Regions from separate parts of the Arthrobacter sp. P1_C12_2 genome, predicted to be linked through region 1. Evidence: predicted binding sites of a transcription regulator. Region 1 holds the regulator's gene; the other holds the start of a gene.
What was found. The regulator HrcA, encoded in region 1, represses chaperone genes, less so after heat shock. The targets are predictions, from matches to a motif close to TTNGCACTCGNNNNNNNCGAGTGCNAA.
Positions count from the first base shown of each region.

Region 1 (11,180 bases):
ACCGACGTCGCCGGCGGCGACCTCGACGATGCGGTCACCCGCAAGCTCCTGCGCCCTGGCCACGGCTGCCTCGACGCCGTCGACGAAGTGAAACGGCGCCTCGGGGTCCCAGCCCTCGGGCTCCGGCCGGTGCGTCACGACGACCACGTGGTCGACCCCGCCCGGAGGCTTCCCGCCCCAGCCGTCCGTCATGTCGAAGACGTGGCGGCCGACGACAGTCGCCCCGATCTGGTCCCAGTACGGCCGGGTGTAGTCGTAGGACGTTTGTGACACCTTCAACTCGCCGCTCTCGTCCAACGGCACGTCACCGCTGAGCAACCAGTCGAACAGCGGTCCGGGCTGGTCGTTCTCGTCCGCGATGAAGCCGTCTACTGACACCGAGCTGTACATGACCACCTTGCCCACGGGGCTCTCCTTTGCTCTGGGGTGGCCCCCACATTAGCAAGTCGTGAGTTGTCGCTCTTGTAAGAAATCAATCGGCCGGCAGCGGCCAGCCGTCCAGCGCGTAGCCGGGATGTTCGCGCAGGAACCGCCGTCTGACTTCGACGTACCGGGTCGGCGTGAGCCCGGTGAAGGCCCGGACCTCGTGGCCGAAGTGGGCCTGGTCGAAGTAGCCTGCGCCACCGGCGAGGTCACCCCAGTCGATCGGTCCGGAGGGGTTGATCGAGAACACGGTGGCGGCGAAGCGGTAGGTGCGGGCCAGCCGCTTCGGCGTGACGCCGATGAGCTCCTTGAGCCGCTGTGCCAGATGAGTGCTGATGACACCGGCTGCCACGCTCAGGTTGCCGATCTCCTCGACTCCGACAAAGCGATCGTCGACGCCGTGGAGCGCATCGCCGCCGAACGGGGCATCGCCATGGCAACCGTCGCGCTGGCCTGGGTGTTGAAGAACGCCGTCGTCGATACCCCGATCATCGGGGCGACGAAGGAGAAGCACCTCGCAAATGCGGCCGCAGCCCTCGAGGTGACGCTCAGCGAGGAGGAAGTATCCGCACTGGAGGCTTCCTACACGCCGCGCGAACCGACGTTCTTCTAATCCGATAACGATCAGCACCGCGTCCCGCCGTCGAACCAAACAAGTTCGGCGGCGGGATTGCCGCACTCAGCCCACCACGGCGCATTGCTATGGAACGAGTCTGACCTCGACACCTGGCTCGGCCTTGTATCCGCCGCGATGCGCGGACCCTACGGAGAGGTGCTGCGCACCTCGACCGCGATCAGTGCGACCGAACCCCCGCACGGCGCGTAACTCGCAGAGGCATTCGGCCGCCCCGCGCGGTTCTACGATCTGGCATCTTGGGATGAGCGCGCAGGCAGAGAGTTAGGGCACTTTCTTGTAGAGGACAGAAACGCGAGGCGCTCGTGCGATCGACATGGGCCGCGTTGCTGCGGCCGTTCTGAGAGGATCAGTTGATGAGTAGGTATCGGAAGATTGTCTGCCTGGGTAGCTCGTTCGCGGCTGGTCCTGGGATCGAGCCTGTCGAAGACGCGAACGCGATGCGCTCGTCCCGCAACTATGCCCACCTGTTGGCACATCGCCTCGGCGCGGACCTGGTTGACCTGTCCGTCTCCGGCGCGACGACTGCCACCATCCTCGACACACCACAGCTGACCATGGCCGGAGTCGAGTTCCCGCCGCAGATCGACGGGGTACAAGCCGACACCGACCTCGTCACCGTGACCGCCGGCGGAAACGACCTTCAGTTCGCAGGATCCATGCTCTACGCCGCTTGGTCACGATTCCAGCCGGACAGCCCGATGGTCACCATGCTTTCCCAGGGCTTCTCAAACGACATTCCCGAGCCGACCGAACAGAGCATTGACGCGGTAGCGCACGGACTCGTCAAGATCGTGAATGAAGTCCGTGCCCGTGCAAATCATGCTCGCGTTGTCCTGGTGGACTACCTGACCGTGATTGACGGTCAGGACCAGCCCGGGCGTTGGCCTTTCTCCCCCGCCGAGACGGCACTCTTCTTGCGCATTCAGGAAGCCCTGGTCCGCGGCTACGAAATCGCAGCCGAGCGATCCGGCGCCGAGTTGCTGCAAGCCTCGGAGCTGAGCGTGGACCACGGCCTCGGATCGGCAGAGCCCTGGATATTCGGCTTCCAGCCCTCGTTCGAGAAGACCGGCTCCTCGTTTCACCCCAACGGCGCGGGAATGTCAGCGATCGCCGACGCCCTGGCGCAACGCTTAGCCCATGAAACGTCTTCCTAGGGTTGAGTCCGCCATGAGCCGAGTGTTGCGCATCTGCGATGGACAGGCCAATGCACTGATACGCCTGGTGCTGCGACCCCTCGCCAGAACTCTGACAGACCCACAGGCCAATCAGATCCGAGACGACGTTTACCTGGCCCTACACGAGGGGCCAGTCAAGGAGCTCATCGCGGGATTGTGACTGCTGTGCCCGTACACCATCGGGCTGCTGGCACAGCAGGCCTGAGCAAACCGCCGGACCACGTCCGCCCGAGGGCCACCCGCGGGACCCAATTAGGTATCAACTTTGTATCGGCCTCATATCGTTCCCGTTGCATTTCCGGCGCCGTGGCCCAAACCTGGCTGCCGCGCCGCGCCCGTGTGCCATGCTGGAATCCGGTTGTTCCGGGATCGCCGGCCGGTCTCCGGCCGATGAGGGATGGGGCTGCCACCAGGAGTCTACGACTGCTGCAAACAGATCATCGCCGCGGAAAGCGGGACGTAACACGAAGGGACAGCGGCATCAGGAAGCGTGGAGTTCAGCAGCCATCGGTGGGGCGCGTCCGCCGCGTCGCGCTGGCGCTGGCGCTGCCTGCCGCCCTCCTCCTGTCCGGCTGCGTAGCGACGCCGCAGAGCGGCATTACGAACTCCAGCAGCCCGTCAGAGCTCATTCCCATCCCGGCGTCGGGCGTCCCGACCACGAGCGCTCCGCTCGAGACGGCCCAGACGTCGAACAAGGCTCCGGTGTATTGGATCGGCCGGGGCAATGACAACGCGTTTCTCTACCGCGAGTTCCGTGACGTTCCGGATCAGGACAATCCCGTCACCCGCGCCCTGCGGGTAATGATGTCGCAGAAGCCGCTGGACCCGGATTTCTTCACGCCCTGGCAAAACCCGAAGAAGCTGGCGACGTCGATTTCCGGCAAGAACGTCATCACGGTGGATGTCTCCGCTGATGCCTTCAACAGCAACGTGGATGCAGCCATGGCCGAGCGCGCCATCCAGCAGCTCGTCTACACGGCGACAGCTGCCGCGGCCAGCGCCGGCCTCATCGATGCCGGACAGCAGGTCCAGGTGGTTGTGCTGGTTGACGGTCACACGGACTACGTCGCCTTCAACCATGTCCGGTTGGGCGAACCGACATCCCGCAGCGCCGGGATGGTGGCACCGGTGTGGATCATCGATCCGCAGGAAGGTACGTCTGTGGCCGACGGTTCGGTCAAAATCAGTGGCCGCAGCACCGTCCAGGGCGGGAAACTGCGCTGGGCGATCCTCAAGGTAGACGGCGACGGCGACAACGCCAAGACCGCGTATCTCAACGGCAACGCCACGGCCTCGGCCGACTCCGCCCATTCAGGGTTGTTCACCTTGTCCGCGAACCTCGGCCCGGGCACTTACGAGGTCCGGGTGTCCCAGGTGGACCCGTCCGACAGCGCCAAGGAAGTATTCCAGGACACCCGCGGCTTCACGGTCAAATAGGCTTCCCGGTCAAATAGGCTCCGCAGTCAAATAGCCGTCACGGTCGAATAACCGTCATGTCACTGGCGACGACGGCTGCCGCCGGTCACCAGCGGCCGAGGATGTCGCTGGCCAGCACGGTAGCGGCGGGCCCCGCAGTGGACGAGCGCAGCACGTGGTGCCCCAGGAGGGCAGTGACTGCCCCCGCGTCGCACAGCCGGGTCACTTCCCGCGGGCTGATGCCGCCTTCGGGACCCACGATCAGCAGCACTTCACGGGATCCGGCGTCACCGGGCTGCGCGGATTCCAGCCAGGTTTCCAGGACGAGCCGCAGCGGGCGGACGGCGTCTTCGTGCAGGATGACCGCGAGGTCCGCGGCCGCCACGGCCGCTTGCAGCCCGGCGCCGTCGACTGCCGCCCGGACCTCCGGGATCCAGGCCCGGCGCGCCTGCTTGGCAGCTGCCGTCACCACAGACTGCCACTTGGCGTGCGCCTTCGCGGCCCGTTCCGCCTTCCACCGCACAATGGACCGTTCCGCCTGCCAGGGAATGACAGCGTCGATGCCCAGCTCGGTGGCCGTCTCGGCTGCCAGTTCGTCGCGGTCGCCCTTGGCGAGGGCTTGGACCAGGACCAGCCGGGTCCCGGGCCGAGGCTCGGCAGCAACGTCGAGGCACTCGACGGTCAGTTCCCCGGGCAGGGCGGCGGTCACCGTGCCGGTCAGCCGCTTGCCGGCGCCGTCGGCGATGTCCACGGCCTCGCCGACCGCGATCCGCTTGACGGTGACGGCGTGGCGGGCCTCGGCGCCCTCCAGGACGAAGGCGGAGCCGGGGACCTGCTGGTCCAGGGTGCCTGGGGCGGTGAAGAAGACCGGGTTACTCACCGCTACAGGTTACCGAACCGGTCCCGGAGCTTAGCGAAGACACCGCCGCTGGCCGCGAGCTTTCCGGCCGTGAAGTGCTCGCCGCGCAGCTTGGCCAGTTGGCGGAGCAGGTCCTCCTGGGCGGCATCGAGCTTGCCCGGCGTTTCAACCTGCAGGTGCACCTTCAGATCACCGCGCCCGTGCCCGCGCAGATGGGTGACACCGAGGCCGCGCAGGGTGATGATCTCGCCCGACTGGGTGCCGGCCCTGACGTCGATCTCCTGCTGCCCGTCGAAGGTGTCGAGGGAAATTTCGGTGCCGAGCGCGGCGGCCGTCATGGGGATGTTGAGGCTCGCGTGCAGATCGTCGCCGTCGCGGACGTACGTGGCGTCGTTGTTGACCCGGATTTCCACGTACAGGTCCCCGGCCGGTCCGCCGGCGGGTCCCGCCTCGCCCTGGCCGGACAACTGGATGCGGGTGCCGGTGGCAACGCCGGCCGGTACCTTGACGGTCAGCGAGCGGCGGCTGCGGATCCGGCCCTGGCCGCTGCACTCGTTGCAGGGGTCCTTGATGACGGTGCCGAAGCCCTCGCAGGATCCGCAGGGGGCCGAGGTCATGACCTGGCCCAGGATGGAGCGCACAGCGCGCTGGACCTGGCCGCTGCCGCCACAGATGTCGCAGCGCACCGGGTGGGTGCCCTCGCGGCAGCAGGAGCCCTCGCACGTCGGGCAGACCACAGCCGTGTCGACCTCCAGCTTCTTGTTCACGCCGAACACCGCGTCGCGGAGGTCAATCCGCACGCTGATCAGCGCGTCCTGGCCGCGGCGGACACGGGACGCGGGGCCGCCCTGGCCGCCGCCTGCCCCGAAGAACGTCTCGAAAATGTCCTGGAAGGCGAAGCCCTGGCCCGAGTAGCTGCCGCCGCCGAAGCCGTTGTCGGTGCCGTTCTCGTTGCCCGTGGTGTCATAGACCCGGCGCTTCTGCGGATCGGAGAGGACCTCGTAGGCGTGCGTGACGGCCTTGAACCGGTCTGAGGCGTCTTCTCCCGGGTTCACGTCCGGGTGCAGGGTCCGGGCCAGTTTCCGGTAAGCCTTCTTGATCTCCTCCCCCGTTGCGTCGCGGGAGACTCCAAGAACGTCATAGTGGCTGCTCAAAGTGTGTATCTCTTCCTTGTTGTACTGCCTGTGGGGCAAGAAGTCGCGTTAGGTCCCGGCCTGTCAAGGCCCCAGGATCCTCGAAAGGTAACGGGCCACCGCGCGGACGGCGGCCATGGTGGTGGGATAGTCCATCCGGGTGGGTCCCAGGACGCCGACCTTGGCCGTGGCGTCCGGCCCATAGGCGGTGGCCACGACTGAGGCCTCGGCGAGGCCGTCGTAGGGGTTTTCCCGGCCGATGCTCACGGTCACGCCGCGCGGGTCTTCGGCCATTTCGCTGAGCAGGCGGAGCATGACCACCTGTTCCTCGAGCGCCTCCAGCACGGGGCCGATGCTAAGCGGGAAGTCCACATTGGAGCGTGCCAGATTCGCCGTGCCGGCCATAACCATGCGCTCTTCGCGGCTGCTCGTGGCCAGGGCTTCCAGGCCGCGGGCCAGCGCCTGCGCCGCGCCACGGCGCGCCGGCGCGCCGGCGGCGACGACGGCGGGCAGCAGCTGGGGCAGCAGGCTCAGCGGGGTTCCGGACAGGCTCGACAGGAAACGGGTACGCAGCTCCGCCAGGGCGTCGTCGGGTATATCCTGCCCGACGTCGATGACGCGCTGCTCCACTTTGCCGGTGTCCGCGATGAGGACGATCAGCACCTTCCGGGGGGCCAGCAGCACGAACTCTATGTGCCGCACCCGGGCGCGGCTGAGCAGCGGATACTGCACGACGGCGACCTGGTTGGTCAGGTGCGAGAGGAGCCTCACGGTCCGGTCAAGGATGTCGTCGAGGTCCTCGGATCCTTCCAGCAGGGCCTGGATGGCCCGGCGCTCGGCGGGGGACAACGGCTTCACCGCTGAGATCTGGTCGACGAAGAGCCGGTAGCCCTTGTCAGTGGGGATCCGGCCCGCACTCGTATGCGGTGCCGTGATCAGACCCTCGTCTTCCAGCGCCGCCATGTCATTTCGGATCGTGGCACTGGAGACGCCGAGATGGTGCCGCTCGACGAGCGCTTTGGAACCAACGGGCTCACGCGAATGGACGTAGTCCTCCACGATGGCGCGCAGCACTTCGAGTTTGCGCGGTTCGCTCACGCTCCACCTCCAATCGACTGTCCCGCAGCCGGTGCCGCCCCGCCTTGTCCGGTTCACGTCCACCCGTGGTGCACGGACGGCCCGAAACAGGACAAGGGTTAGCACTCGACATGCCTAAGTGCTAACCAGTCTAATATGAGTCGCCGCGTTGTTAGCATTGGATTCGCTCCAGGCGTGGCCCACGGGAACGCGATTCCTGTCACGCCGGCGCCGGGACCGTGGCAGCCGCCGCCGTTGCGCGCCGTCGCGGTCCGGGTTCCGGCCCCGGAGAGTTCCACCGACCGCCGTACATTCCGAGTGCAAAGTAAGCGTGTAGAGATGTCGTACCAGAACTGGGGACCCCAGGACCTGTCCGCCCCCGCCAAGACCCAGTTGCCGGAAGTCCCGGTGGAACGCGGGATGGTCCTCGAGGAGGTCCAGTCCGGGTGGGTGGGTGCCGTGACCCGAGTGGAGAAGTCCGGCGGCATGCACGTCGTGGCGCTGGAGGACCGGCGGGGCAAGTCGCGGTCCTTCCGCCTCGGCTTTGGCTTCCTTTTGGAGGGCCAGCCCATCCGACTGATGCCTCCGGCCCCAAAGAAGGCGGCACCGGCCGCCGGTGCCGGCCGCACGGCGTCCGGCTCGGTCCGGGTGGCGGGGCAGCGCGCACAGGTGGCCAAAGCCAGCCGCATCTGGGTTGAAGGCAAGCACGACGCCGAGCTGGTGGAGAAGGTCTGGGGCGATGACCTCCGGGTGGAGGGCATCGTCGTCGAACCCCTGCACGGCATTGACGACCTCGCGGCCGCCGTGGCGGAGTTCGGACCGGGCCCGGGCCGGCGCCTCGGCGTGCTCGTAGACCACCTGGTGGCCGACTCCAAGGAGTCGCGGATCGCCGACGCCGTCATGGCCTCACCGGGCGCCGCCGGCAACGTCCTGATCGTGGGCCACCCGTACGTGGACGTGTGGCAGGCCATCCGGCCCGCGGTCCTGGGGATTGAGCAGTGGCCCGTGATCCCCCGCGGCGTGGACTGGAAGACCGGCATCCTGATGGCCTTCGGGTGGCCCCACTCCACGAAGGAGGACGTCGGCCTCGGCTGGCAGAAACTCCTGGGGGCTGTCCGCAGCTACGCGGATCTGGAGGCGTCCCTGCTTGGCCGCGTGGAAGAGGTCATTGACTTCCTCACCGTGCCCTAGCCCGCCGCGGCCGCCCCGTGATCTCCATTTCCGGGCCCGAGCAAGTATTCTTGTATCTGCGGCCGCCCTCCCAGTGCGGTCCCGGCTATTCCAGGCATCACCCAGGCAGCAACGCATCATCGCAATCTGAAGGGCTACACCGTGGCAGATAACGCACGCGAACACACGGGCAACCAGGCCGGCCATGGTCAGGCCCCGTACCATGGCGTTCCGGCAAACGCGCTGCCGCTGACGGCCGGCGAGGACCGGCAGTGGGCCACGCTGGCGCACTTTGGCGGCATCCTGGGTTGCGTACCGTCGCTGCTGATCTACCTCATCTTCAAGGACCGCGGCCCGTTCACGGCGCAGGAATCCAAGGAAGCCCTCAATTTCACGCTGCCGCCGACCATCGCCGCAGTGCTCTGCAATCTGCTGGTCTTCATTCCCGTGGTGGGCAACCTCTTCGCCGTGCTCGCCACGGTGATCTGGATCGCCGTGACGTGCTTCTCGGTGGCGGCAGGCATCCACGTCAACCGCGGCCAGCCGCACCGCTACGAGTTCAACCTGCGCTGGATCAAATAGCCCCGCCCGGACCCAAGAAAGAGAGCCGGCCGCCGCCCGTAAGGGCAGCGGCCGGCTCTCTCGTTTGTGCGGCAGGCTGTTGGTGGCCGCTGTGTGGCCGGCGGCCTAGTCCGGCAGGATCCTGCGGACCACGGCGTCGGCCAGCAGCCGGCCTTTGAGCGTGAGGATGAGCCGGCCCTTGAAAGCGGCCGCGGGGTCCACCAGGCCGTCGGCAATCAGCCCCGCGATGGCGTGCCTGCCGGTGTCCCCCAGGCCGCCGAGGCTCGGGATGTCGAGTCCGGAGTTGAGCCGGGCCTCGAGCATGACCCGTTCCACGTTCCGGGTTTCGGTGTCCAGCGTTTCGCGTCCGGCGGCGGGTGAGACGCCGGCGCCGAGGCGGTTGGCGTAGGCGGTGGGGTGCTTGACGTTCCACCAGCGGACGCCGCCGACGTGGGAGTGAGCCCCGGGCCCGATGCCCCACCAGTCGTCCCCCCGCCAGTAGGCGAGGTTGTGCCGGCAGGCCTGTTCCGGGGTGCGGGACCAGTTGCTGACCTCGTACCAGGCGAGCCCGGCCGCGGAAATCAGTTCGTCGGCGAGTTCGTATTTGGCGGCGTGGTCGTCGTCGTCGATTTCCGGCACTTCGCCGCGGCGGATCTGCGCCGCAAGCTTCGTGCCGTCTTCAACAATCAGGGCATAGGCGCTGATGTGGTCTGGGGCGTAGGACAATGCCGTCTCGAGCGAGTAGCGCCAGTCCTCCAGCGACTCCCCCGGCGTCCCGTAGATGAGGTCCAGGCTGACCGCGAGCCCGGCATCGCGCGCCCACTGCACCACCTCCGGCACCCGGCTGGGCGTGTGGGTGCGGTCCAGGACCTTCAGGACGTGCGGCACGGCCGACTGCATGCCGAACGAGACGCGGGTGAACCCGGCGTCGGCGAGCAGCTGCAAGGATGCGGGGGTGACGGAATCGGGGTTCGCCTCGGTGGTCACCTCGGCGCCGGGCTGCAGGCCCCAGGCGCCGATCGCGGCCGTGAGTATGCGCGCCAGGTCCTCCGCCGGCAGCAGCGTGGGTGTGCCGCCGCCGAAGAAGACCGTGCTGAGGGGACGGCCGGGCAGGCCGGATTCCTTCAGAGCTCCGGCGGCGAATTCCACTTCCGCGATCGCGGTGGCGGCGTAGGCGTCCTGGGAGGCCCCGCCGCCCAGCTCGGTGGCGGTATAGGTGTTGAAGTCGCAGTACCCGCAGCGGACCGCGCAGAACGGGATGTGCACATACAGCCCGAACGCGCGCTGCCCGGCGCCCTGGCGCGCCTGGGCAGGGAGGAGCCCGTCCGGCGGCGCCGGGTCGCCGAGTGGAAGGACGCTAGGCACGGGCCCGGCCTGCCGATACTGCAGCAACCGTCATTACCTGCACCGTTACTTCTTGGCCTTGTCCTTGGACTCGTCCGTTGTCAGCGCTGCGATGAACGCCTCCTGCGGCACCTCGACGCGGCCCACCATCTTCATGCGCTTCTTGCCTTCCTTCTGCTTCTCCAGCAGCTTGCGCTTTCGGGTGATGTCACCGCCGTAGCACTTGGCAAGGACGTCCTTGCGGATGGCGCGGATGCTTTCGCGGGCGATGATCCTGGAGCCGATGGCGGCCTGGATGGGCACCTCGAACTGCTGGCGCGGGATGAGTTCGCGCAGCTTGCCGGTCATCATCACGCCGTAGGCGTAGGCCTTGTCACGGTGGGTGATGGCGGAGAAGGCGTCAACCTGCTCGCCCTGGAGCATGATGTCCACCTTGACGAGGTCGGCCACCTGCTCGCCGTCGGCCTTCCAGTCCAGCGACCCGTAGCCGCGGGTCTTTGACTTGAGGATGTCGAAGAAATCGAAGACGATTTCGGCCAGCGGCAGGCGGTAACGGATTTCCACCCGGTCCTCGGAGAGGTAGTCCATGCCGCCCATGACGCCGCGCCGGCTCTGGCACAGCTCCATGATCGCGCCGACGAACTCGTTCGGCGCAAGGATGGTGGCGGACACCATCGGCTCGCGGACTTCGGCGATCTTTCCGGTGGGGTATTCGCTGGGGTTCGTGACGTGGACGATTCTCTTGTCCTCCAGCGTCACCTCGTATTCCACGTTGGGGGCGGTGGAAATGAGGTCCAGGTTGTATTCGCGTTCGAGCCGCTCGCGGGTGATTTCCAGGTGCAGCAGGCCCAGGAATCCCACCCGGAAGCCGAATCCCAGCGCCGCGGAGGTTTCGGGCTCGTACACCAGCGCGGCGTCGTTGAGCATCAGCTTCTCCAGCGCATCGCGGAGTACCGGATAGTCCGTGCCATCCAGCGGATACAGGCCGGAGAAGACCATCGGCTTGGCGTCCGCATAGCCGGGGAGGGACTCGGTGGCCGGCTTGGCCAGGTTGGTGACGGTGTCGCCCACCTTGGACAGGCGGACGTCCTTCACGCCGGTGATGAGGTAGCCCACCTCGCCGACGCCGAGGCCCTTGGAGGGCGTGGGTTCCGGGGAACTTACACCGATCTCAAGGAGTTCGTGCGTGGCACGGGTGGACATCATCTGGATGCGTTCACGCGGGTGCAGCATGCCGTCGACCACGCGGACGTAGGTGACCACGCCGCGGTAGGTGTCGTAGACCGAGTCGAAGATCATGGCCCGGGCGGGGGCGTTCGGGTCACCCACCGGGGCCGGCAGGTCGCGGACGATCTTGTCCAGCAGGACCTCGACGCCCATGCCGG
Region 1 covers NZ_JBFUAF010000002.1:332,727-343,906, forward strand. Annotated here, with positions in the region: gene AC1DZQ_RS04270 (dihydrofolate reductase family protein) at 1-405, opposite strand, end outside; gene AC1DZQ_RS04275 (helix-turn-helix domain-containing protein) at 473-775, opposite strand; gene AC1DZQ_RS04280 (aldo/keto reductase) at 749-1,036, shown strand; gene AC1DZQ_RS04285 (SGNH/GDSL hydrolase family protein) at 1,414-2,214, shown strand; gene AC1DZQ_RS04290 (GerMN domain-containing protein) at 2,746-3,672, shown strand; gene AC1DZQ_RS04295 (16S rRNA (uracil(1498)-N(3))-methyltransferase) at 3,758-4,531, opposite strand; gene dnaJ (molecular chaperone DnaJ) at 4,534-5,664, opposite strand; gene hrcA (heat-inducible transcriptional repressor HrcA) at 5,728-6,741, opposite strand; gene AC1DZQ_RS04310 (DUF3097 domain-containing protein) at 7,060-7,911, shown strand; gene AC1DZQ_RS04315 (DUF4870 domain-containing protein) at 8,053-8,472, shown strand; gene hemW (radical SAM family heme chaperone HemW) at 8,578-9,816, opposite strand; gene lepA (translation elongation factor 4) at 9,862-11,180, opposite strand, start outside.

Region 2 (11,180 bases), on a different contig from region 1:
GTGACCCGCGGAACGGCCTCATAGTTTGCCTCCCGCGCCTCACCGAGGATGTTCGCGGCGACGATATCGCCCTGGTACTTCCCTACGTGGGTCAGCGGCCAGATGCCGGTGACGTCGCCGATCGCCCACAGCCCGTCCGCCACGCGAAGGTGCCCATCGACCGGTACTCCGCGGGCGTCCGGCTCGATGCCAACGGTCTCCAGACCGAGCGCCTGGGTACGCGGGCGCCTGCCCGTGGCGATGAGCAGGCGGTCGCCTCTCAGCTCGCGCCCGCCGTCGATCTCGACGATGTAGTCCCCACGGTCTCGCCGCACCGCGGTCGAGGTTGCCGGCAGCACGAGTTCGATGCCCTCACGACTCAGAACCTCGCCGAGGGCCTCACCCAGCGGCGCCGGCTCCCGGGCCAGGACGTGTCCGGACCTGTCGATGACTGCCACCTCGCCGCCGAATCGGCGAACGGCCTGGGCCATCTCGACGCCGACCGGGCCGCCGCCGAGGATGAGCAGGCGGCGGGGGACGGCCTTCATCGAGGTCGCCTCGCGGCTGGTCCACACGCCGTCGAGCTCGCGCAGGCCCGGGACCGGCGGCACGACGGGATCGGCGCCGTTGGCCAGGACCACGTGGTCGGCCGTATGCCGCACGCCGTCAACCTCGACCACGCCCCGACCGGCGAGACGGCCGGTGCCGCGCAGCAGGTCGATGCCGTGATCGGCCAGCCAGCGCTCCTGCCCCGCGTCGGAATAGTCCGAAACCATGAAGTCGCGCCAGGCGAAGGCCGCCTCGATGTCGACTTCGGCAGTGGCGGCAGCCTGGCGTGCCGCATGGACCGCCTCGCCGGGCCGCAGCAAGGTTTTCGACGGGATGCACGCCCAGTAGGTGCACTCACCGCCGACCAGCTCGCGCTCGACGACGGCCACGCGCAGGCCGCCCTCGGCGAGTTCGCCGGCGCAGTGTTCGCCCGGTGAGCCGGCGCCGATCACGATCACGTCGTAGTCGCTCATGTCGGCAACTCCTCCCCGGCGTGTTCGCGGACCATGTAGAGCGCGTACCAGTCGGGCCAGTTCGGGTCTTCCTGGCCGGTGAGTTCCTCGTGCTTGCCGTGGGCAGTCGCGGCGCGCCGGAGGGCGTCCGCGAGTTCGCCCACGGACTCGTAAACGGTGGCCATCGGGGTCTCCTTTCAGCGTTGGCGTCAGCGGCCCGGGAGCCGGGTCTTGATTTCCTGGAGGACCCAGCCGTTGCCGTCCGGGTCGGTGAAGGACGCGAACGAGCCGTAGTCCCGGTGGTCGGGAGCCGGGCCGTCCACGCGTGCCTCGGTCCCGGCGTGATGGAAGACGCCCGTGCTGTCGTGGAATGTCGAGCTGACCTCGACCCCGCGGGAGATGAGGTCGGCCCGGGCCGTGTCGATGTCATAGACCGCCAGGTGCAGGCCCTGGGCCGACCCCGGCGGGGCCGAGGTGACGCCCTCGCCGAAGATGATCGAGCAGCCCGACCCCGGGGGCGTGAACTGCATCAGCCGGTAGCCGGCCTCGATGGCGGCGTCGGCGTCGAGCCGCCAGCCCAGGGACTCGTAGAACTGCTTGGCCCGGTCGACGTCGGAGACCGGCACGACGATGACCTCGAGCCTGAACTCCCCGGGCTTCACCGGCGGGCTGCCGGTTGTACTTTGTTTGCTTTCGTCGACGGTACTCATCCCGGCCTCCCTTGGTCGGGCGCGCCAAAACAGGGCGACACCAGACTAGTGGACCCGGGAACGCTGCCGAACGCCGGTCAAAATGCTGACGCTCCGGGCCGCGCTCCAGGTTCGCAGCAAGCTTTTCCTGGTCGCCCCCCGGCCGGTCTGCGGACCGGGGACGCTGCCCTCGGAACCCCACATTTGTCCGCTCCAGAGCGAAAGTCAAGGGTAAATTACCGTCCACTCCAGGCACCCTTGCTGGCTTCCCGGCCTCGGCGTAGGCTCGCCCGCAGGAGCGGCGGAACCATGGCGCCGGCAACGACGTCGACGGCCGGGACCATCGCTGCGTACCGTTATCTGAAAGGCGGCCCAATCGTGCGCTCCGACATTGCACCCGGCGGCATCTTTCCCGATTACGAGTTGCCTGACCACGAAAACGTTCCCCGTAAGCTCAGTGAGTTGCAGGGCGAGGACCCGTTGGTGCTGACGCTTTCACGCGGACACTACTGTCCGAAGGAGCATCAGCAACATCTCGAGCTTGCAGCGTTCTATCCGAAGGTCGCTGTCGCCTACACGCAGATGGCAACAATCGCGACCGATGACCACCACGTGCTCCAGGAATTCCGCGCGTCAGTGGGGGCGCAATGGCCATTCCTCTCGGATCCTGGCCGCATTGTGCAGAAGGATCTGGACATCCTGGAGTACACCGACCCGGACCACGATCCGATGATCCCCCACACCCTGGTTCTCAAGCCCGGCCTGGTCATCCACAGCATCTACAACGGCTACTGGTTCTGGGGGCGCCCCTCCGTCGAGGACCTGCGCCACGACCTGCGCGCCGTGATGAGCGAGATCCGGCCGGACTGGGACCTCAGCACCCCGGGCCTCCGCGACGCCTGGGACGCGGGCAACTGGGCACCGTTCCACGGATGGAACAAACGGGTGCGGCCGGACTGAACTCGTATGTCCGGTATTCGGCACGGAAGGACCTGCGATGAACGCGGCTGAAGTACCCGGCCCCGGCAACGGCTGGCCCGAACTCCGGATCGAAGACTGGATTCAAACCCGGGACACTGTCCGCATGTGGATGCAGATTGTCGGCAAGATCCGCATGGCGCTCACGCCAATGCTGAACCACTGGTGGCACGTGACGCCATACGTCACACCGCGCGGTTTGTCGACGTCGAAAATCCCCTGCGGGGGCGGGGCATTCGACGTCGAATTCGATTTCTGCGACCACCAATTGCACGTCCGCGCCAGCGACGGGACTGCCCGGAGCGTCGTCCTCGAACCCAAGTCCGTGGCCGCGTTCCATGCGGAGGTGTTTGACACCCTCGCCAGGCTCGGCATTCAGGCACCCATCCGTGCGGTCCCGAACGAGGTGGAACCGGCCATACCCTTCGCCGAGGACTATCAGCACGCCTCTTATGACAGCGAAGCCGTCCGGCTGTTCTGGCACCAACTGATCCAGGCCGACCGCCTGCTCAATGCGTTCAGGTCCTACTTCCCGGGCAAGGTGAGCCCCGCGCACTTCTTCTGGGGAGGAATGGATCTGGCCTGCACGCGGTTCTCCGGGCGGCCGGCGCCCAGACACCCGGGAGGGTCCCCGAACTGCGCCGACTGGGTCATGGAGGAGGCCTACTCCAACGAAGTCAGCAGCTGCGGGTTCTGGCCCGGCGGCGGGACGAGGGCGCGTTTTATGCCTACGCCTACCCGGAGCCGGCAGGGTTCACCGGATACCCGGTGGAACCGGCCGATGCAGCCTACGACCATGACTTAAGACTCTATCTGCTGCCCTATGAGGCGGTCCGCCGCGCGGCCGACCCCGACAAGCATGTGCAGCAATTCCTGCATTCCACGTACCTTGCCGCAGCGGAGGCCGGGCGCTGGGACCGCGCCGCGCTCAAGACGAATCCCGACAGATTGCGGCAGCCCCTGGGCCGTGACCCGTACGACCGCATCCCTCCCCGGGGCGGGCCGGCCGGCGTAAAGTTGGCCTTGTTCCACGCGCACCCGAGCGAGGAGGCGGCCATGGGCGATACCCCCGGCATCGATGTTTCGGTGCCGCCCAGCGGGACCGGCTGCGTTGAATGCGAAGCCGACGGCGGCTGGTGGCTTCACCTGCGGCGATGTGCCCAGTGCGGCCACATCGGCTGCTGCGACAATTCACCCTCCCAGCACGCCACAGCCCACGCCCGCTCAAAGCGGCACCCGGTCATCTGCAGCTTCGAACCGGGCGAGGACTGGTTCTGGGACTACCGCCAATCCACCTACTTTGACGGTCCGGAACTGGCGCCCCCGGCACATCATCCGGCGGACCAGACGGTCCCTGGACCGGCCTCACGGGTGCCCGGCGACTGGCAGGAACAGCTGCGTTGACACCCGACCGGCCGCCGGGCATTCAGGTCTGGATGGCTGCCCGGGGCGGGGTTATCACCTTCCGTGATGGTGTGACCAGAGGCCGGACATTTGGTAGTGCGGGCTTGACCCCTTTTCAGGGTGCCGGTGTCACAGCTCGGAGTTTTTGCGCGCTGCTCGGGTGCGTCTCTGACTGCAGTGGTGTCGACGCTGGGGAATCGGCAATGAACGGGCCTGTTCGTGCCGGATGTCCCTGAAGTTCGTGGCGATGCCATGACCTTCGCCATGACCCAGCCGGGAGATTTCCATATCCGTTTCAGACGATGAAATCCGGAGACATCGGCATCCTCATCTGCGGGACCAAGAACGACCGGAGCGTCCGGTACAGCCTCGGGCGGTCCACGTCGCCCATGGCCGTCGCCGCCTATACCTACGACAAGCTACCCCCGGCCGAACAGCAAGCTCTTCCCAACGAAGGACACCTGGTATCAGCGTTGGGACGAACCAGAGGCACCTGCGGGGCGAAACCACTAAGGAGTTCGGGACCGCGCAGGCGGACATGGAGCTGCCCGACCGGGATGCGGTCGGCTAAGGGGGATCAAGGTCGACACGCCGTTCGAAGCGTTGGATAGTTCACACCAGAGGTGAGATGACCAGCAAAATCGCGGGGTGTGGAAATGTTCGCCTATGCGTAGTCGTACGCGCTCGGGACGGGCGCACAACATTGTCACTTCCTCTCACCGGGGTGGGGGTAGAGGCTTGTCCAGATGTTGTATCCCATGGCTTTGTCGATGTACTCGCGTGTGTGATGGCCTTCGGCGGCAAACCAGATGCCGGAGGCATCCGGCATCGCGTCGTCAACAAGACCTCGGCGGTACAGCTCACCTTGAAGGCGTACGTCGACAGTTGTGCCTCGGAGGGATTGTGATTCTTTGGTGCGGTGCATCTTCATGCTGCCTCCTCCTGTCCCGCTGTCGGTGTTGAAATCTCAAGGCTCTGACCGAATCCGTTGGCCTCACGGGTGTCCTCATGCAACTGGCAGCGATCGTGGCGTCAGGGTTGTCGCCGGCGCGTCGAACGATGGCCTAACTAGCGGACGGGATAGCCGTAGTCTCGGCGCCTGCAACGACTGTGTCGACGATATGACGCGCGATCGGCATTGCCGATGTCGCTGCAGGTGAGGGAGCGTTTACAACATGAACGGTGCGCGCCGTCTGTCGAATGAGGAAGTCGTGCTCAAATCGCCCGTCCCTCATAACAGCCTGGGCCCTGATTCCTTCTTCCCTCGGGACCAGATCACGCATCCGGAGTGTGGGTGCATACTTTCGGGCCTTCTGCAGGTATGCCCGCTTGTTAATGGAGTTCCAGATTTCGACGATACCCATACGAAGGTTGGACCTCGCCACATGCCACAGGGCAGGGAATTGGGCGCGCTGGCGATGATGTAGTCGGTAGCGGCCGGCCCGGTCATTGTCAGGCGGTTGTGAGCCGGGTTGATCCGGCGTTCCTTCAGCGCGGCCCACAGGGACCGGGCTGCCTGTGGCTGGTCTTGGTTGATCAGGCACCAGCTGGTGTAGAGGCCGTACAGTTCGTCTTTGCCCAGCCCGGCGTCGGATTCGCGCTCAGTGGCGAGAGCTTCGCTGAGGAACCGGTCAAAGTGCGGGGAGGTCATCTCAGTTCCTTTCATACCGTTGTTCTCGGCTGGCGCGTCTGCTTCGGCCGCCGTTGATATCGTGCGTTCCATACCGGAGCCTCGGGCCTTGAGGTGTTGTGCAGGGGGACCTTGTGCCCGGTGCAGGACGCGGCCTAGGGCTGGGTGCCGTAGATGAATTCCTTCGCGTGGCTGACGGCTTTCCTGAAGGCGTCGTTGCGGAGCGAGAGCTGTTCCTGGGTGCTTTCCTTGCCGCCCTCTGTGTAGGCAGTGATTCCGGGCCGCAGCATCCAGATATCGCCGGCGGGAGGGAGATAAAAAACTCCGAAGGAGCGGTGCCGCGGGTCCTCGGTCCAGATGGGGACCACCGCGAGAGCAGCCCCGGTGTCCGGGTTGATCCACTGGGCCCGCGGCAGGGGCTGCTCATGCACCTCGGGATCCAGAAAAGGTGCGGTTTCCTTTCCCCAGCGTTGTTCGAACCGCTCGTAGAATGCCGGCAGCAGCTGGCTGTCGTACGGGCGCCAGGCGCTCATTTCGGGCCCCTTTCCCCGGCTGGGTGGCGGGATGGCCCCCGGTCCGCGAGGAACCGGGGACCATCAGTGGGGGTCAGGCGTTGATTTCCTGGCGCTGGTTTTTGTCGATCTCGATCGGGATCCGGCGCGGTTTTGCCTTTTCGGCCATCGGGATTCGCAGCGTGAGTACCCCCGCGTCATAGCCTGCCTTCACCGCTTCGGCGTCAAGGGCATCGCCGAGGATTAGCTGGCGGCTGAAGACCCCGCAAGGACGCTCGGAGGCGATCAGCTCCGTCGTCTCGCCCGTCGGGTTCTTGCGTTCGGCCTTGACCGTCAGGACATTGCGTTCGACGTCGATGTCCACCGAGTCGACATCCACCCCTGGCAGGTCGAATGCGACGATGAATTCTTCCCCGTCCTGCCAGGCGTCCATGGGCATCGCGGCGGGCCTGGCCGTCGTCCCGAGCACCTGCTGGGTGAGCCGGTCGAGCTCACGGAAAGGGTCGGTTCGCATCAGCATGGTCTTCTCGCTCCTTACATATGTTCGTTAACCCAGCCAGATTATCTGTGGTGGCTGGCATAGATTTTTTATAGCACCGGTGCGACACTGGTGCAAGAGGGTATTTTGGAGTTTTTTGGAGGATGCGATGGCGCCGAAAACCGGCAGGGCCGCGGGGGTCTATGCCATCTCCGTGGCGGCCGAACTTGTGGGAATGGGGCAGCAGAACCTGCGCCTGTATGAGCGCAAGGGCCTGCTGGAGCCCGGCCGCACACTGGGCGGCACCCGCCTGTACAGCGAACAGGACCTGGCGACCCTGCGCCGAATCAGCACCCTGCTGCAGGACGGTCTTAACCTGGCCGGCATCCGCACCGTCCTTGAACTCGAGGCTGCCAACCAGCGCTTGGAACGCGAACTCGCGGCAGCCAAAGCCGCCCGGCGCAAACCCTGACCCGAGTCAGCGCTCGAATGGGCGCTCAGTTATGCGCTTCGAAGCGGCCCTTACCGGCCGATTCCGGTAACGCCGATAACCTGCCTTTCGTCGAGCAATGCGTGGCAGGGGAGAGGTTGCGTAATTACCAGTAACGATCAGCCCGTCCATGGCGTAGTATCCGCTATCGGCCGCAGGACGGACTCACAGACTCCGGTAGTGACAGGCTCAGTTACCTTTGCCAGGCCGGCAGAACAGTTGAGCAGAACGATTGTGCAGACAGTGTCTGCACAAAATGCCCCGTTCCTGACGGGGAGCGGTGCCGAGCATCAGCTGTGAATTGCATTGTTGGTGCGGTTAACGGGCTACGTCGTCGTTGAGCTCAGGACGGCAAGTTCCAGCCCGAATACGCTGGCAAGCTCAACTTCTACGTCTCGCTCGTCGATGACGTGCTCCCAGACGCGCACGCCATTTGCTACCCGCGCGGTCATGGGCGGGCTGTGAAAGACTCCACTTTTGCGGGGTCCCGTTCAATGACGGGGTCCAGGATGTGGTCGACCTGTGCCAGCAGGGCGGGGTCCAGTTTCACTCCGGCTGCGGTTGCGGTGTCTTTGAGCTGGTCCGGGCGTGAGGCTCCGACGATGGCTGCTGAGACGTTGGGGTTTTGCAGTACCCAGGCGACGGCGAGTGCGGGCATGGACAGGCCGGCGTCCGCGGCGAGCGGTTTGAGCTGCTGGACTCGGGTGAGGATGTCGTCGGTCAGGTAGCGGTTGTCTGACTTGAGCTTGCCGTTCCCGCCTGTGAAGCGGGATGCTGCCGGGGCTTCTTGGCCGGGGACGTATTTTCCGGTCAGGACGCCCTGGGCCATGGGTGACCAGCAGATCTGTCCCAGGCCCAGCTCCTCGCAGGTGGGGACGACTTCTTTTTCGATGACCCGCCAGAGCAGGGAGTACTGGGGCTGGTTGGAGATGAGGTGGATGCCCAGTTCCCGGGCGAGGGCGGCGCCGGCGCGGATTTCGTCCACGGTCCATTCGGAGACGCCGATGTACAGGGCTTTTCCTTGCCTGACGACGTCGGCGAAGGCCTGCATGGTCTCTTCCAGCGGCGTCTCGTAGTCGTAGCGGTGGGCCTGGTAGAGGTCCACGTAGTCGGTCTGCAGCCGCTTCAGGGAGCCGTTGATGGATTCCATGATGTGCTTGCGGGACAGCCCGCGGTCGTTCCGGCCCTCGCCGGTGGGGAAGTAGACCTTGGTGAAGATCTCGACGCTTTCGCGCCGCACACCGGCTAGCGCTTCACCCAGCGTGTTTTCTGCCCGGGTGCCGGCGTAGGCGTCGGCGGTGTCGAAAGTGGTGATGCCCAGATCCAGGGCCTGCCGGACGCAGGCCGTGGCGGCGTCCTGGTCGATCTGCTCACCGTGGGTGACCCAGTTTCCGTAGGCCAGTTCGCTGATGTACATCCCGGATGAACCAAGTTTGCGGTATTCCATGCTGGTGCCTTTCATATCTGGTTTGCTGCGGCCGTATTGCGGTGTGCGGCTGCGTCGTGTGGGACGCCGGCCTATACCAGGGGCGTGATCCTCAGGCTCTCGAATGTGGCGGAGCCGCCGTGGGCGTAGATGGAAACTCGGGTGCTTGTTTCGTCCGGGAAGATCAGGTCCGTAAGCACCAGTTCGCCGTGTTGGGCGAAGACCTCGACGGAGCAGTGGTCGACGTAGATCTTCAGGCTGTATCGGCCGTCCCGGGCGCTGATGGGGGCGGTGTCGACGGAGGCGAATCCACCGTGGAAGCCGGTGTCACCGGAGGCCGTCCGGTCGAGGATGAGGCGGCCCTGGGCGGGGTTGATGCCGATTCGGGTTCCTTCCGTGCCGCTCCCGCGAACGACGAGGCCGAATTCTTCGGCCGTCCCGGCCGTGAACTCGGCTTCAATGAGCTGAACCGTGCCCGTGGCGGCTGGGATCGGGCGTGTTTCCCCGGCCAGATGGACGGGGCCGTCCTGAACAGCCGGCTCCTGATCGCTGCATACGGCTTCCTCTACGACGTTCTGGACTAATCTGGTGCGGCCGCCAACTGTGGCCAGGGAGAGTTCCCGGGGCAGAGACATGGGGCTCCGCCAGGGTGAAGTCGGGATCTGATTGGCATAGTCCCAGTTGTTCATCCAGCCGATCATGATCCGCCTGCCGTCGGGGGCGTCACTGAAGGAGACGGCGGCATAATAGTCCCGTCCCCAGTCCAGCCAGTTGTACTCCTGAAGGCGGTCGGGGTCCTGCTCCCCGCTGGTGATGATGGAGTCGGAGGTGAATTGGACGCCGTCGAAGTCTCCTGTGAAGTATTGCCCGGCTGAACCGCCGTTCGGGCCGCCGGGATTCAGATTCACCGTCAGAACCCATTTCATCTCCAGTGGATTGCCGTCCACCGGCAAAGCAAACAAGTCCGGGCATTCCCAGATTCCGCCTGTGGCGTTGACGGGGCCGAAATCGCTAAGGTGTTCCCAGGTTTTCAGGTCATCGGACTTGTAGAGGACTACTTTGTAGTCGTGGGCTTCGACGGCCGCCATCACCCAGTAGGAGCCGGCCCCGCCGTCATAGCGAAAAACCTTGGGGTCACGGAAGTTGGCCGAGTTGCGACTGAGCACGGGATTGCCCGCGTATTTTTTCCAGGTGAAGCCGCCATCCAGACTGTAGGCCAGCGACTGGGCCTGGACGCCGTGCAGCGGCGAGGCTTCCTTGTAGGCGCTGGTGTAAATGGCCACCAGCGGGGGCGCCGATTCGGTGCCGAACCCGCTGCAGTTTTGGCTGTCGAACACGATGCTGCCGGAGAAGATGTCCTCCTGCTCGTCGCAGGCAATCGCGACAGGCTGTTCGGTCCAGTCGGTGAGGTTCTCCGACGTGGCGTGGCCCCAGGACATGTTTCCCCAGGTGTCTCCAAACGGGTTGTTTTGGTAGTAGAGGTGGTAGAGGCCCTGATGGTAGATCAGTCCGTTGGGATCATTGAGCCAGGTGTTTCGGGCCGTGTAATGCAGGGCGGGCCGGAAGGCTTCCGGGTGTGTGGTGGTCACGGCCGTCATGGGAGGTGCACTCGTTTCAGGTTCGGAATGGGGCAAGGAAAGGGCCAGGATCTGACGGTGATCGTCAGATTGGCCGCGGTGTTGGAGACGGAAAGTGGTGGTCAGCTGACCAGGGCCTGCATTTCAGCCAAGAAGGGCAGGTCCGCCCCTGGACGGCCCACCGTAATGGCGGCTGCCATGGATGCCATGCGGGCGATCTGTTCGAGAACGGGCGGAGCCAGGCCCTCGCCTCCTCTGGTCAGCAGCCCCAGGATGAGGGCCGCCATGTAGGCATCTCCTGCCCCGATGGTGTCCGCGACAACGGTTGCCACGGAGGGGACGCTGAAACATCGAGACGGGCGAGTCCGTAGGCCACGTTGGCGGGGGAGCCCCCCGGGTGCTCGGTGACGCCGTTCCCCGTGTGGACCACATCGATAAGTGCTTCGCCGACAACGACCACCTCGGGTAGGGCGGACAGTGCAGCAGAGGGGTTCATCATGGGATTCTTTCTGGGTTTTCGGCAGCCAATGGAGCTGTGCGGGTCTGATTCCGCGGGTAAAGCGGCCTCTCGGACGGCGGATTTGGGGCCGTCAGTGGGCGGATTCCGGCACTTTCAGCGCCCAATGGGATTTGCTCAGGGTGATCCGCTCGCCGGTGCCCCGGGCAGCGTTCCGCCCTGTGGCGTCCCTCTTCGGTGGGCGAACGGTCTGGGTTCTGCGGGCGTCGGGTACGGCGGAGAGCAGCAATTGTGTGTAAGGGTGATGGGGGGCGGCCATCAGCTCAATGCTCTCGCCACCCTCGACCAGGTCCCCGGCGCACATCACCATCGTTGTGTCTGCGATGTAGCGTGCGGATGCGAGGTCGTGGGTGATGTAGAGCATGGACACGCCCCGTTCATCGCGGAGTTTGCGCATCAGATTGAGAATTCCGATGCGGACCGAGACGTCGAGCATCGAGGTGGGTTCGTCGGCCAGTATGATTTCGGGTTCCACGGCCAGGGCTCTGGCGATGGCGAC
Region 2 covers NZ_JBFUAF010000001.1:301,166-312,345, reverse strand. Annotated here, with positions in the region: gene AC1DZQ_RS01510 (dihydrolipoyl dehydrogenase family protein) at 1-1,001, opposite strand, end outside; gene AC1DZQ_RS01505 (hypothetical protein) at 998-1,165, opposite strand; gene AC1DZQ_RS01500 (VOC family protein) at 1,190-1,690, opposite strand; gene AC1DZQ_RS01495 (redoxin domain-containing protein) at 1,979-2,629, shown strand; partial or broken gene AC1DZQ_RS01490 (DUF5996 family protein) at 2,667-3,520, shown strand; gene AC1DZQ_RS01485 (UBP-type zinc finger domain-containing protein) at 3,704-4,051, shown strand; gene AC1DZQ_RS01480 (hypothetical protein) at 4,758-4,982, opposite strand; gene AC1DZQ_RS01475 (hypothetical protein) at 5,837-6,214, opposite strand; gene AC1DZQ_RS01470 (Hsp20/alpha crystallin family protein) at 6,288-6,713, opposite strand; gene AC1DZQ_RS01465 (MerR family transcriptional regulator) at 6,841-7,143, shown strand; gene AC1DZQ_RS01460 (aldo/keto reductase family protein) at 7,610-8,608, opposite strand; gene AC1DZQ_RS01455 (glycoside hydrolase family 32 protein) at 8,680-10,185, opposite strand; partial or broken gene AC1DZQ_RS01450 (PfkB family carbohydrate kinase) at 10,287-10,508, opposite strand; gene AC1DZQ_RS01445 (ATP-binding cassette domain-containing protein) at 10,755-11,180, opposite strand, start outside.
Region 2: AC1DZQ_RS01470 (Hsp20/alpha crystallin family protein) is a predicted target of HrcA. The motif match lies at 6,784-6,810, and genes of this name have one in related genera.